2 regions of the Butyricicoccus sp. AM27-36 genome follow, and region 1 is predicted to be linked to the other one. Evidence: riboswitches for the same ligand, from Rfam matches in the RefSeq annotation. Region 1 holds a riboswitch; the other holds the start of a gene.

Region 1 (6,923 bases):
AGTCCATCCAGCAGCGCGGTCAGGGCAATGCAGGCGTGAACGGCGGTCCCGCAGGCGATCTGTTCGTAACGGTTGCCATCCGTCCGCATCCGATCTTTACCCGCAACGGCTCGGATGTACATGTCGATATTCCGATTTCGTTCGCACAGGCCGCACTCGGTGATACGCTGCAGGTGCCGACCATCGACGGCCGCATCGAGTACAAGATTCCGGAAGGCACGCAGACCGGCACGACGTTCCGCATGCGCGGCAAGGGCATTCAGAATGTCAACGGACGCGGTCGCGGCGACCAGTATGTCCGCGTAAACATCGAGGTGCCGAAGAACCTGTCCGACAAGCAGAAAAAGCTGCTGCGCGAGTTCGAGGAAACGTCTACCGACGAGAATCAGGTAAAGCGCAAGAGCTTCTGGGATAAGGTAAAGGACGCACTCAAGGATAAATAATTAAAGAAGCATTGCTTTTTGAACAAATTCGGTAAACTGGAGCTTGTGCGCTGACCGGGAGGTCGGCTGTACAGGAATCCGTGAACCACCTCCCCAAAGGACGAAAAATATCGACTTTTCAGGAGGAATTCCCATGAATCGGGAGAATAAACGCAAGCAATAGCAAAAGGGTTATTACAAAACGCATGCATGTGACGACAGTTTCACCTGCAGGGTGTGCGGCCGTCCGGTCGTGCCCGCAGGTGCGGTGTACTGCACTCTAACCGCGCAGCGGCGGACGATAACCCGATGAAGCTGATGTCCATCGCCATGAAGCCGGTGGCGTTCCCGCCGTTCCCGTTGGAGCGGATTGAGAAGCTGACCGCGCTCATGGGCGGAGAAGGCTCGGTATAATAAAGAAAACCACCCGGGATTTTCTCGGGTGGTTTTCTTTTGCGGGATAAAAATTGAAAATGGAGGATGGAGATGGAGCAGCAAAATTTACAAAACCGTGCTGGATTTCTCTAACGGATTCTGCTATATTAAAAAACAGGAGGTACGGTATGAGAAAGAAAACAATGTGGGCTGCTGTCGGCATCGCAGTATTGCTGATTTGCTGTGTGGTATATTTTCGTCCGATGTCGCTATCCGATTGCATAGGCGCAGATGATCGAATTGTGCTATCCATCAGCACGTTAAGCGTTCCCAACGGAGAAGCAGGCATCGACACGGCAGATTATAACGATATCACGACGGAACAGCAGAAAAGTATAACGTCTTTGCTGGAAAATTGCACATATACACGTTCTCTGCGCACATTGCTGCCGCAGACATCGCTGTCCGATATCGGCGGAAAAACAGCGGCGCTCTACGTCTATCATGATGATTCACTGCTGCATTCTATCCAAATCACAGAAAACGGACAGCTTCTGTTGGACAATCGAAGCTACAAAATAAAGAATGCCGAACAGCTGCTTGACCAGCTGACCGGCATTTTTTGTACGATTTTAGATCTGCGGCAGCAGGTTTGCCAGCTCGAGAGCGGCAATCGCTGCATCGGCGCCCTTGTTGCCGGCCTTGGTGCCTGCGCGCTCGATGGCCTGCTCGATGTTCTCGGTGGTAACCACGCCGAAGGTCACCGGCACACCGGTCTGCAGGTTGACCTGTGCAATGCCCTTGGCAGCCTCGTTGCACACGAGGTCGTAGTGGCTGGTCGAGCCGCGGATAACCGCGCCGAGGCAGATAACTGCATCATACTTGCCGCTCTGCGCCAGCTTCTGCGCCGCCAGCGGAATCTCAAATGCACCCGGAACCCATACGAGCGTGATGTCATCCGTGTCCACACCGTGACGAACCAGCGTGTCCTCCGCGCCGGAGATCAGCTTGGAAACGATAAATTCGTTGAAACGTGCACCAACGATTGCAAACTTGCCCTTGGTTGCTACTAACTTGCCTTCGAGTACCTTCATCTTAAAATCTTCCTTTCAATATGGTGAACAGATATATTGCAGGGCGAGGTGAGGTCATCCCGCCCTGCGGGATAGATTGATTACAATGTTTCACTAAAGAGGTGACCCATCTTAATTTTCTTGGTTCTGAGGTAGAACGCGTCGTCCTTCTGCGGTGCAATCTCGATCGGCACGCGCTCGGTGATCTCTACACCAAAACCGTCCAGACCGTAAATCTTCTCCGGATTATTGGTCAGCAGGCGCAGCTCCTTTGCGCCGAGGTCCTGCAGAATCTGAGCGCCGATCCAGTATTCACGCAGGTCGGGCGCAAAGCCGAGCTTTACGTTTGCCTCGACTGTATCGAAGCCCTTTTCCTGCAGTTCATACGCCTTCAGCTTGTTGATCAGACCGATTCCGCGGCCTTCCTGGCGCATATAGAGCAGCACGCCGCGTCCTTCCTTGTCAATCTGCTGCATGGCTGCCGCAAGCTGCTGACCGCAGTCGCACCGGCGGGAACCGAACACATCGCCGGTCAGACACTCGGAGTGCACGCGGCAGAGCAGGTTCTTGCCATCGCCGATTTCGCCCTTGACGAGCGCAACGTGGTGCTCGCCGGTCAGGTCGTTGACGTAGCCGTAGATGCGGAACTCACCGAAACGGGTGGGCATTTTCGCACAGGCTTCACGGACAACGTGCTTATCATGACGGCGGCAGTAGTCCTGCAGGTCCTTGATGGTGATGATCTTGAGACCCCATTCCTTGGCCTTCTCCATCAGCTCGGGCGTGCGCATCATCGTGCCGTCATCGCGCATGATCTCACAGCACAGACCGCACTGCTCGAGTCCGGCCAGACGGCACAGATCGACAGTCGCCTCGGTGTGGCCGTTGCGGGTCAGCACACCGCCGCGGCGTGCAACAAGCGGGAAAACGTGTCCCGGACGGCGGAGTTCCTCCGGCTTGGTGTGGATATCCGCGCATTTGCGGCAGGTAAAGCCGCGTTCCTCAGCGGAAATGCCGGTCGTGGTGTCCACATGGTCGATGGAGACCGTGAACGCGGTGTGGTGGTTGTCGGTGTTGACCTTTACCATCTGCTCCAGACCGAGACGGAGTGCAACCTGCTCACTCATCGGTGTGCAGATCAGGCCCTTGGCGTGAGTTGCCATGAAGTTGACGTTCTCGGTCGTGGCAAACTGTGCCGCGCAGATGAGGTCGCCCTCGTTTTCGCGGTCCGGGTCATCAATGGTGAGGATGAGGTGTCCGGCGCGAAGTTCTTCGAGCGCTTCTTCAACTGTATTGAACTGATATTCCATAAAAGAAAACCTCCGTTAAAATCCGTGTTGTGCAAGAAAATCCATTGTAATACCGCTGGATTTGTGCGGCGTGAGCATTTTTTCAACGTATTTGCCGATCACATCGCATTCGAGGTTGACCGGCTCGCCCGGCTTTTTGCCGAGCAGAATAGTCTGTGCCCCGGTGTGCGGGATGATGGAGACCGAAAAGTCGGTGTCCGTCACAGCCGCCACGGTAAGGCTGACGCCATCAATGGCGATCGAGCCTTTTTCGACGATGTACCGGAGCAGGGGAGCCGGTGTTTTGATCGTCACCCACACGGCGTTGTCCTCGCGCCGCTGCGAGAGAACCGAGCCGGTGCCGTCGATATGGCCGGATACGATATGACCGCCGAACCGTCCGTCGGCAGGCATCGCGCGCTCCAGATTGACCGGCGAGCCGCTCTGCAGACTGCCGAGCGCGGAACGCCGCAGGCTTTCCGCCATCACGTCGGCGCTGAAGCTGTCGTCCGTCAGCGCGACCACGGTCAGACACACGCCGTTCGTGGCAATGCTGTCGCCGATTTTTGTATTTTCGAGCACGGTATCTGCCGCAATCGTCAGCCGAGCGCCCTTTGCACCGAGCTCGATGCGCCGCACCGTACCGATTTCTTCGATAAGTCCAGTAAACATTACAATCTCCCTTCAATCAGGAAATCTTCGTCCATCGGCGTGCAAGTCACGTCCTTCAGCGGAAGCGCCTGCACCATCTTGTCAAACCCCAGACCTCCGACCGGACTTTTCGCGCCTGCACCGCCGATGATTTTCGGGGCGATGTACGCCTGCACGCGGTGCACCACACCGGCCTCCAGCGCGGAGAACGCAAGTGCCGAGCCGCCTTCAAGCAATATGCCGTCGATGCCGAGTGCACCGAGCTGGCGCATCAGGTCGGCAAGGTCTACGCGCTCGTCTTTCGTTTTGCATTCGAGAATGTGTACACCGTGCTGTTCCAGTTCAGCGGTGCGCTCATTTCGACCGACGACCGCGATATAGGTCGGGATTTTGTTCGCCGTCTGTACGATTTTGCTGTCGATCGGCGTGCGTGCGCGGCTGTCGCAGATTATGCGGATCGGATCGCGCCCGCCGTCAATGCGGCAGGTGAGCAGCGGATCGTCCTCAAGCACGGTGCCGATGCCGACCATGATGGCGGGCAGCCGATTGCGCGTTTCGTGTACATGACGGCGGGCGGTCTCGCCGGTAACCCAGCGGCTGTCGCCGGTGTGCGCGGCAATTTTGCCGTCCAGCGTCATCGCGTACTTGAGCGTCACAAACGGCGTTTTGTGCGTGATGTAGTGAAAGAAAACTTCATTCACGCGGCGGCATTCGTCCTCGCACACGCCGGTCTCGACTTCAATGCCTGCGTCGCGCAGGATCTGTGCGCCTTTGCCGGCTACCAGCGGGTTCGGGTCGAGGCAGCCGACGAACACGCGGCCGATCTTGTGCTCGATGACTGCGTCTGTGCACGGCGGCGTGCGTCCCCAGTGGCAGCACGGCTCGAGCGTGACGTAAAGGTCTGCGCCCGTGCAGTCCTCGGTGCAGTGCGCGAACGCGTTGCGCTCGGCATGCAGGCCGCCGATGTGCTCGTGCCAGCCTTCACCGATGATTTTTCCGTCCTTGACGATGACGCAGCCGACCATCGGATTCGGATTGACGTGACCGGCTCCGCGCTGGGCCAGCGCCAACGCCTGACGCATATATTCCTGTTTTTGCTCCTGCATAGAATCACCTGATATAATAATTCTGTAGAAAATTTCACGATAGTTTGGCGACAGCCAAAAAAACGTCCCAAAGACAGAATCTTCGGGACGCTGAAAAAAGCATTGTGAAAATAAAAAGTCTGAAACACCGAATCGGCATTTCAGAACAGCAAACAAACGGAAAATCTTTCCGTGCATTCTTCTTTTATCCAGACTATACTGTCGGCCTCGGAATTTCACCGAATCATGCTTCCGCCGAATGGCATCCGCTCGCGGGCTGTACCGCCGGTAGGGAATTGCACCCTGCCCTGAAGAATCAAATATTTGGTTTTGCGGGGCAGAGCCTTTATCGTTCCGCCTGAGGAAAGTATAGTCCCAAGCGGAGAAAAATGCAAGAGTTTTTTGAAAAAATAATTTTACAGAATATGTGAATGCAAACAAAACGCCATAAAAGTTCGAAAAAGACTGGAAAATACGCTGATAACGCACAAAAAATATAAAATGACCATACGGTTGTTATTGATAATTTTCCGTTTTCCATTATCAATTTTCAATTTGCTCCGGTTGTGCTATAATCAAATAGCTATGAAACGAAAGGAGAGTGTGCCATGCGGATCTGGACCGGACGAGCGGGGAGCGGCAAGACAACGGCCATCCTGCGGGAGATCGCGGCGCTGAGTGAAAAGGGAGAGGGACGGCAGATTCTGCTCGTGCCCGAGCTGAACTCGCACCTGATGGAGCGGCGGCTTGCCGCGGCCACGCACAACCACGGCGCACGCACGGCCGAGGTGCTGACGTTCTCACGATTGGCTGACCGTGTGTTCTCTGAGGTCGGCGGACTGGCACAGCAGATGCTGACGCCGGCAGGTCAGCTTTTGACCTTGCAGGAGGCGGCACGCCGTGTGCAGGGGGGGCTGCGTGCATGGAAGGGTCTGGCAGACAAGCCGGAGCTGCTGCAGGAGGCGCTGCGGCTGATCGACGAGTGCAAAACCTGTGCAGTCGCACCGGAGACGCTGTTTGCGGCTGCCGAAGAAAGTGAGGACGCGGTACTTGCAGAAAAATTGTCCGATCTTGCACAGATTTTAACAGCCTACGAGCGTCTGTGCGAGGCGTCCCTGCCCGACCCGAGAGACCGTCTGACACATCTGCGCGACCGTCTGGCAGAAAGTCACACGCTGGACGGCGCAGCGGTCTATCTGGATGGTTTTCTCGGCTTTACTGTGCAGGAAAGTGCAGTGGTTGATGCCATGCTGGCAGCGGGTGTGCCGCTCTCTGCGGCGGTAACCTGTGATACGGATTACCCGGAGATTTTCCTTACCGGCTGTAAAACAGTGCAGAAATTAACCCGGATGGCAAAACATCATAACCAGACGGTCGAGCGCATCGAACTGGGCGAAAGCAAGGTGGCCCGACCGGCGGGACTGGCTGCGCTCGAACGCGAAAGCCTGCTGCCGGTGCGCACCCCACAGGAGAGTGCGGACGGCGTTCGGCTGTACGAGGCGGCTTCGCCGTTTGACGAGTGCGAGCACGCGGCGGCTTACATTCGGCGCAAGGTGCGGGACGAAGGCGCGCGCTGCCGCGATTTTGTGGTTGCGGCACGCGATATCGAGCCGTACAGCGCGTTTCTCGCAATGGCGATGGCGCGGTACGACATTCCGGTGTTCCTCGCGGAAAAGCCGGATCTGCTGTCTCGTCCGCCGATGGCGCTGGTTACGAATGCACTGGAAGCGGTGCGAAATCACTTCCGATATGAAGATCTGTTCTCCTGTCTCAAGACCGGACTTGCGGGCTTGGATTGGGATGAAATTGACAAATTAGAGAATTATGTGCTCACCTGGAACATCCGCGGCGGAGCATGGGAACGCGAGTGGACCGAGCATCCGGACGGCTATGGTCTGTCCATCGACGAGAACGCGAAGGCACAGCTTGCCGAGCTGAACATACTCCGCAAACGAGCAATCGCGCCGTTCTCCGCACTGCGCGGGGCACTTGCAGGTGAGCAGCCTGCAGGCGACTGCGTGCGTGCGC
Region 2 (6,923 bases), on a different contig from region 1:
TTTCATTCCAGGTCTGGCCGTATGTGCCCTTAGCCGACGTAATCCAGTCTATAATCGGTGTTTCTTCTTTTGAACCTTCTTCTGAGATTAAAACAATCTCGAGTTCGTCAGATAAACCATTACACTCGGCTTTCATATGATATGTTTGCCCTGCTTTTGCATTACAAGTAACAATCATGTCCCAGTGCACAGCTATTTTGTTTGTCTGCTTATTGGATTCTTCTTCCCTACGAAATGTGACACCATTATTCGTGTTTTCGTCCACTATTGTTTTATCTTCTGCATGCAATGAAATATTGCATGTCGCTTCGTAGTTGACCGTCAGATCCTGGAAAAGTGCATCCGCCGTATACATATCCTTGTATGGCTCATCACCAGTTGGAATCGAAACAGTAATCGACTTTTCAACTACGGGTGTACCATTTCGATTGATTCGGATTGATGTAGTCGGTTGAGCCTTTCTACATATCCGTTCCGGATAAACCGCATTCTGATAAGTACCGTCGGCCGCTCCCGCAGGAATGACTACCATGCCGAACGCCATCGAGAGCGCCAAGGCCGCCGAAAATGCCGTTTTAAGACGTTTCACGTTTTCCTCCTGACCCGCAAGCTGGGATTTGACGATTGCGTGCGCTTCGTTCACTGCACTCTGCACAATTTTTCGCAGAGAACACACATATTTTTATTCAGCTTACCATGAGGTTTCGCATGCGTCAATATTTTAATCGACAAAATTCGACACTTAATATTCAGCATTTTCCATAAGGGCACAGCCAGTCGTTAGTCTGTTTCTTCGTGTCTCATCCGCTTATGCAGTGTGCCTTTTATTCGGCAGAATATTCATATTTGCATATTTATGTTATTATCTTAAAAACGACTACTAATTCTCTATTATGTCATTTCCATATATACTGTCTGATTTTTTTCGTTTAATGACTATGCGTTCATTTATCTATGTTTCGCATAAATATCCTATAAGTGCAAAAAACACTGTGAGGCTTTCCACAGAGCTGCGCCGTTGATGAGCAATAATAAGACGAAAAACACGAGCGCTGTATATTTACTCTGGAAGCAGACCAGTCCTCGGCGTATTCCATGAGATACGTTGTCACCAGACGAACATAGGAACTTTTATTCGGAAAGATTCCAATCACGCTGGTACGTCTCCGGATTTCACGATTCAATCTCTCAATCATGTTGGAAGATGAGATTTTTCACGCATCCAGCATTGGAAATGCATAGAAGGCCAGAGAATCTTCCAATCCGTCTTCAAGGCACTGAACCGCTTTCGGAAAGCGTTTGGCATAGGAGTCGATCACATCATATGCGCGATAATATCTCTGCGGCCATTTTCGTCCACACCGCGCACGATAAGCACCGCCATGCTGACAATTCTGCCATCTACACGAACTTTTTCGCACAGTGCGTCCACCCGGAGAACCGGGTATACTGTATCAGCGAGGGAGCGATTAACGAAGAACGGAATGTAGCCGCCCTGACGAACCTTGGGTACCATGAGGTACATCGTGCCCATTCGGGTATCCAAACGACGAGGACGATAACCGCTGCGGTAGCCGCTTCTTCCGTCCGTGCGTTGACTTTTCTCTGCGCCTAGCTGCTGATCGACCTCTGCCTCCATCAGCTCTGTGCATAGCCATTCCAGCCATACTCAGCATCGGATCCGGTTGCGTCACACATTGCAGTAGCAATTCTGTCAGATTTGTGGTATTCTTTTTGTGAGCCATTAGGGTCTCTCCTTTACATCATGATTTTTTCGACAACTATCATTTTGCAGGAGCCCTAATGGCTTGTCTATTCTCTGTTTGCTTTTGCGAACTTGATTATACACTATCGTTTAGTTTCTCCATAAAGCCATGCTATTCTTCCTGATTCATATGATAAGGTACAATAAGTTGCGCAAATTGAAACCGCATAAAAGAAGACATAGCTTGCAGGCTCTGGTAGAATGAAGTTACCACACACCATTCTGAAAGGAGACAGCAAACTATGTCCGAGAGAATTGTACAGCTGAATGAGGAAATTATCAAGGGGAAAATCAAGGAATTGGTCCGCAGCAGCGTGGAGGAAACCCTGAACGAACTGCTGGAAAAGGAGACGGAGTCCCTGACACAGGCTACCCACTACGAGCGCAGCGAGGCCCGTCAGGGCTACTGCAGCGGCCACTATGACCGGAATCTCACCACCGCCTCTGGTGACGTCACGCTCCATATGCCGCGACTCAAGGGCGTATCCTTCGAGACTGCCATCATCGAACGGTATCGCCGCCGGGAGAGCAGCGTGGAGGAGGCCCTCATCGAGATGTACCTGGCGGGCGTGTTTCCGTGCACCGGGTAGAGGACATCACCGAGGCGCTGTGGGGCAGCAAGGTTTCGCCCGCCATCATTAGCGAGCTGAACAAGAAAGCCTACGTTCACATCGATGACTGGCGGAACCGCCCCTTGCAGGACGGTAGGTATCCGTATGTCTACATGGATGGCATCTATCTGCGCCGCAACTGGGGCAGAGAGTATGAAAATGTAGCCATTCTAGTGGCAATCGCCGTGAATGATGACGGTTTCCATGAGGTTCTAGGCGCCGCCGAGGGAATGAAAGAGGACAAGACCAGATAGGTCAGCTTCTTTCAGTGGCTCCGCGGACGCGGCTTGGACGGCGTAAAACTCATCGTCGGTGACAAGTGCATGGGGCTGCTGTAGACCGTGGGCGAGGTGTTCCCGGACGCCAAATACCAGCGCCGCACAGTGCATTTCTATCGCAATGTTTTCTCTGTTGTGCCTAAATCCAAGGTCAAAATTGTGGCAAAAATGCTCAAGGCGATCCACGCCCAGGAGAGCAAAAAGACATCCCGCGAGAAGGCTAAAGCGGTCGTTGCCGAACTGCGCGCCATGAAGCTGAAGGAGGACGGCATTGAGGAAACGCTGACCTACTGCGATTTTCCCAGCGAGCATTGGACATGCATCCGCACCAACAATGTGATCGAGCGGCTGAACCGTGAGATCCGCCGCAGAACCCGCGTGGTGGGAACATTCCCTGACGGCAACTCTGCTCTGATGCTGGTCTGCGCTCGGCTTCGCCATGTGGCGGGCACGCAGTGGGGCAGCAAAAAATGTATGAACATGAAGCACTCGGAGACGGCGCTGGACGATGCCTTCATTGCCGGCTGACTTCACTCAGACGGAGAACCTGCAAACAATTTTGCGCACAAATCTTGACGGGACCGAGTCTATTAGATGCACGCATGTGATATAATCTTGGCCACGCATTTTGTCAATTCGTATACAGATCTTTGTCGAAATCATAGATGCTACCGCACTGTTTTCGATTATTGAACAAAAAAGTGCTCTCCGCTTGCTGGAGAGCACCTTCGTTTTTTACTTAGCCGACACGCTGTCTGGAGTGGTGCAATTCGATCTGCTTGGACTTGATGAACACGCTCAGCTTCTTGTAGGCAAGCATGGTAATCGCAGTCAGGATTGCGCCTTTGATGAGATTGAACGGCAGAACGCCGAGCAGCAGATAGCCCTGCATGCCGGTCACATACGGGTTGATCGCGTTGCATGCATCAAAGATAGCCTGCAGCGGCATAACCTGCGAATAAAACGGAATGATAAGAAAATAGTTGGTCAACATGCCGACACACGCCATAGCAACCGAGCCGGCTGCACAGCCGAGGACAGCCATCTTGCGGCTCTTGTGTCCGCGGTACAGCAGCACGGCGATAACAACGAGCGTGGAAAGCATCAGAAAATCTGCGACCTCACCGGAGCCGCCGGTCTGGGTCTGGGTCAGATGAATAATGTCCTTGATGCCGATCATCGTGATTGCCGGAGCGATGCCGAAAATAAACGCACCGATGAGCACGACCGCGCCGGACAGATCCACCTTGAGGAACGGCGGCATGAACGGAATCGGGAATTCAAAGTACATCAGCACGGTTGCGATAGCCGCAAAAATTGCGGTGTAGGTGATTTTGCTGGTTTTTGTCATTGCTGTTTTTTCTCCCTTTCAGGAGTCCTGTTCCATAAATAAAACAAGCCCCTGGATTGCTCCAGAGGCATACAGACGTAGCGATAGGTACATCTGTTTCTCTCATCCGGACTATAACCGTCGGTTGGGATTCTAACCCATCATGCCTTGCGGCTCGCAGACTATCAGGCTCGAAGCCTGTATACTGCCGGTGGAGACTTTCACTCCGCCCTGAAACAGAACTGATTTATTTATATTGCTATTATAGTCACCAGTAAAGGACTTGTCAACACTTCAGCAAGAAAAAACATAAAAGCCGCCTTCCCTTGCGAAAGCGGCTTTTTATCAGAAATCAGTCTTCCTTGCTGCTCATCAGAGTAACCATAACGGCCTTCTGTGCGTGCAGGCGGTTTTCTGCTTCCTCGAAAATCTCGTTTGCGTGCTCCTCGAACACCTTGGTGGTGATCTCCTGCTCACGATATGCCGGCAGGCAGTGCTGCACCATGCAGCCCGGCTTTGCAGCAGCCAGCAGCTCATCATTGACCTGATAGCCCTGGAATGCCTTCATGCGGACTTCCTTCTCGGCTTCCTGACCCATGGACGCCCATGTATCAGTGATAACAACGTCTGCGTTCTCAGCAGCCTTCATCGGGTCATCGGTGATGAAGAAGTTCGGATTCGGCTCTGCGAATGCCATAACCTCAGCGTCCGGACGGTAGTTCACCGGCGTTGCGATGGAAACCTTCATGCCGGTCTTGAGACCGCCGACGATCAGCGAGTTTGCCATGTTGTTGCCGTCGCCAATGTAGCACATCTTGAGACCCTCAAGAACGGCAAACTTCTCACGGATGGTCATGAGGTCCGCCAGAACCTGACACGGATGGCAGAAATCAGTCAGACCGTTGATGATCGGAATAGAGCCGTAGTTTGCCAGATCCTCTACTTCCTTCTGCTCGTAGGTGCGGATCATGATGCCGTCCAGATAGCGGCTCAGCACGCGGGCCGTATCCTGTACCGGCTCGCCGCGGCCAATCTGCAGATCACGGTTGGACAGGAACAGCGCCTGACCGCCCAGCTGATACATGCCGGTCTCGAAGGAAACGCGGGTACGGGTGGAGGACTTCTGGAAGATCATGCCAAGGCTCTTGCCTTCCAGGTGACGATGGGAAATGTTGTGCTTTCTCTCATACTTGAGCTGATCCGCCAGATCGAGCAGACCGATGATCTCCTCGGTGGAGCAGTCAAGCAGCTTCAGTAAATGCTTCATTGTAATAACCCCTTTCTGCAAATTAGCAATGAGTAATTAGTAGTTAGTAATTATTTAGGTGCTGCTGCACCAGTGCGATAATCACGTTAATTACTAATTTCTCATTTCTAATTACTAATTGTCAAAACCTTTGATTAAAATACCTTTGCCATGATAGCGAGTGCTTCATCCATTTCTTCCTTCGAAATGGTGAGCGGCGGGAGCAGACGAACGGCATTTTTGCCGGCGGTGATCGCCAGAACGCCGTTTTCGATCAGCTTATTAGCAAACACGGAGTGCTTTCCTTCCTCAACGATGATGCCGAGCATGAGACCCATGCCGCGCACGCCCTTGATATTCGGCGAGCCAAGGGACAGGATGCCGTTGCGAAGGTACTCGCCTTTTTCGCGTACTTTCATCAGAAACTGGCCGTCACCGACGGTATCGAGCACGACGTTTGCTGCGGAGCAGACAATCGGCGTACCGCCGAAGGTGGTCGCGTGCGTGCCCGGCGTCAGGACGTTGCAGCAGGTATCCGCCGCCATGACAGCGCCGATCGGCATGCCGCCGCCAAGACCCTTTGCCATAGTGACAACGTCCGGCTTGATATCGTACTGCTGGAAGGCAAACAGGCTGCCGGTACGACCGATACCGGTCTGCACCTCGTCGATGATGAGCAGCATATCCTTCTCGCGGCAGAGCTTCTCTACCTCCTTGACGAACTCGCGGTCAAGCGGCAGGACACCGCCCTCACCCTGGATCAGCTCCATCATGATGGCGCAGGTCATATCGTCCGCCTTTGCGCGTACCGACTTGATGTCGTTGGCAACCGCGTAATCAAAGCCCTCGGTAAACGGGAAGAAATAGTTGTGGAAACGCTCCTGACCGGTGGCCTTCAGCGTGGTTACGGTACGTCCGTGGAAGGAATTGATGAGCGTCAGCACCTTGAAGCGGCCCTCACCATACTTGTCGAACGAGTACTTGCGCGCCAGTTTGATGGCACCCTCGTTTGCCTCGGCGCCCGAGTTGGCAAAGAATACCTTGCCGCCCAGATGCGTCTTTTCTACCAGTTTCTTGGCAACCTGAACCATCGGCTCGGTGGTGAACAGGTTGGAAACATGCATCAGCTTGTGCGCCTGCTTATCGATCGCGTCAATGATTGCCGGATTGGCATAACCCAGACAGTTTACACCGATGCCGGAAGCAAGATCGATGTACTTCTTGCCCTCAACGTCCCACAGGGTCGCACCCTCGCCGTGGTCCAGCGCAATCGGGAAACGGCCATAGGTGTTCATTACATATTTATTTTCTTCGCTTTTTAATTCATTGTAAGTCATAGGGTATCACCTTTTATTGGAGATACGGAGCGAATCATTCTCCATTCTCCATTTTCAATTCTCAATTACTGAAACATAGTGCCTGCGCCGACCTTGGAAAGCAGCTCGATCAGAATCGAATGCTTGACACGGCCGTCCAGAATGGTGGCACGCTCAACGCCCTTGCGGACTGCCTCAACACAGCAGTCTACCTTGGGGATCATGCCGCCCTTGATGATGCCGTCGCGCACCAGCTTCGGCACCTCGGACACCTTGAGACGGTGAATGACACTGTCCGGATCGTTAATGTCCTGCATCAAACCGCGTACGTCGGTCAGCAGAATCAGCTTTTTTGCACCGAGTGCAACTGCCAGCTT

The links. Region 1 has a riboswitch for FMN ahead of ribD (bifunctional diaminohydroxyphosphoribosylaminopyrimidine deaminase/5-amino-6-(5-phosphoribosylamino)uracil reductase RibD). Riboswitches for the same ligand answer to the same signal wherever they lie in the genome.
Region 2: it holds a riboswitch for FMN, as region 1 does, so the genes downstream of both, DW724_RS11915 (ECF transporter S component) here and ribD (bifunctional diaminohydroxyphosphoribosylaminopyrimidine deaminase/5-amino-6-(5-phosphoribosylamino)uracil reductase RibD) in region 1, are expected to answer to the same signal.

Annotation. Positions count from the first base shown of each region.
Region 1 is NZ_QUJR01000001.1:9,400-16,322, forward strand. It holds gene dnaJ (molecular chaperone DnaJ) at 1-443, shown strand, start outside; gene DW724_RS00045 (RNHCP domain-containing protein) at 660-836, shown strand; gene ribH (6,7-dimethyl-8-ribityllumazine synthase) at 1,430-1,891, opposite strand; gene DW724_RS00055 (bifunctional 3,4-dihydroxy-2-butanone-4-phosphate synthase/GTP cyclohydrolase II) at 1,972-3,180, opposite strand; gene DW724_RS00060 (riboflavin synthase) at 3,196-3,831, opposite strand; gene ribD (bifunctional diaminohydroxyphosphoribosylaminopyrimidine deaminase/5-amino-6-(5-phosphoribosylamino)uracil reductase RibD) at 3,831-4,916, opposite strand; FMN riboswitch at 5,089-5,215, opposite strand; gene DW724_RS00070 (PD-(D/E)XK nuclease family protein) at 5,504-6,923, shown strand, end outside.
Region 2 is NZ_QUJR01000008.1:156,098-163,020, reverse strand. It holds gene DW724_RS11935 (S-layer homology domain-containing protein) at 1-136, opposite strand, end outside; partial or broken gene DW724_RS16070 (transposase) at 1,035-1,745, opposite strand; partial or broken gene DW724_RS11920 (IS256 family transposase) at 2,008-3,182, shown strand; gene DW724_RS11915 (ECF transporter S component) at 3,394-4,005, opposite strand; FMN riboswitch at 4,096-4,227, opposite strand; gene argF (ornithine carbamoyltransferase) at 4,337-5,251, opposite strand; gene DW724_RS11905 (aspartate aminotransferase family protein) at 5,386-6,567, opposite strand; gene argB (acetylglutamate kinase) at 6,633-6,923, opposite strand, start outside.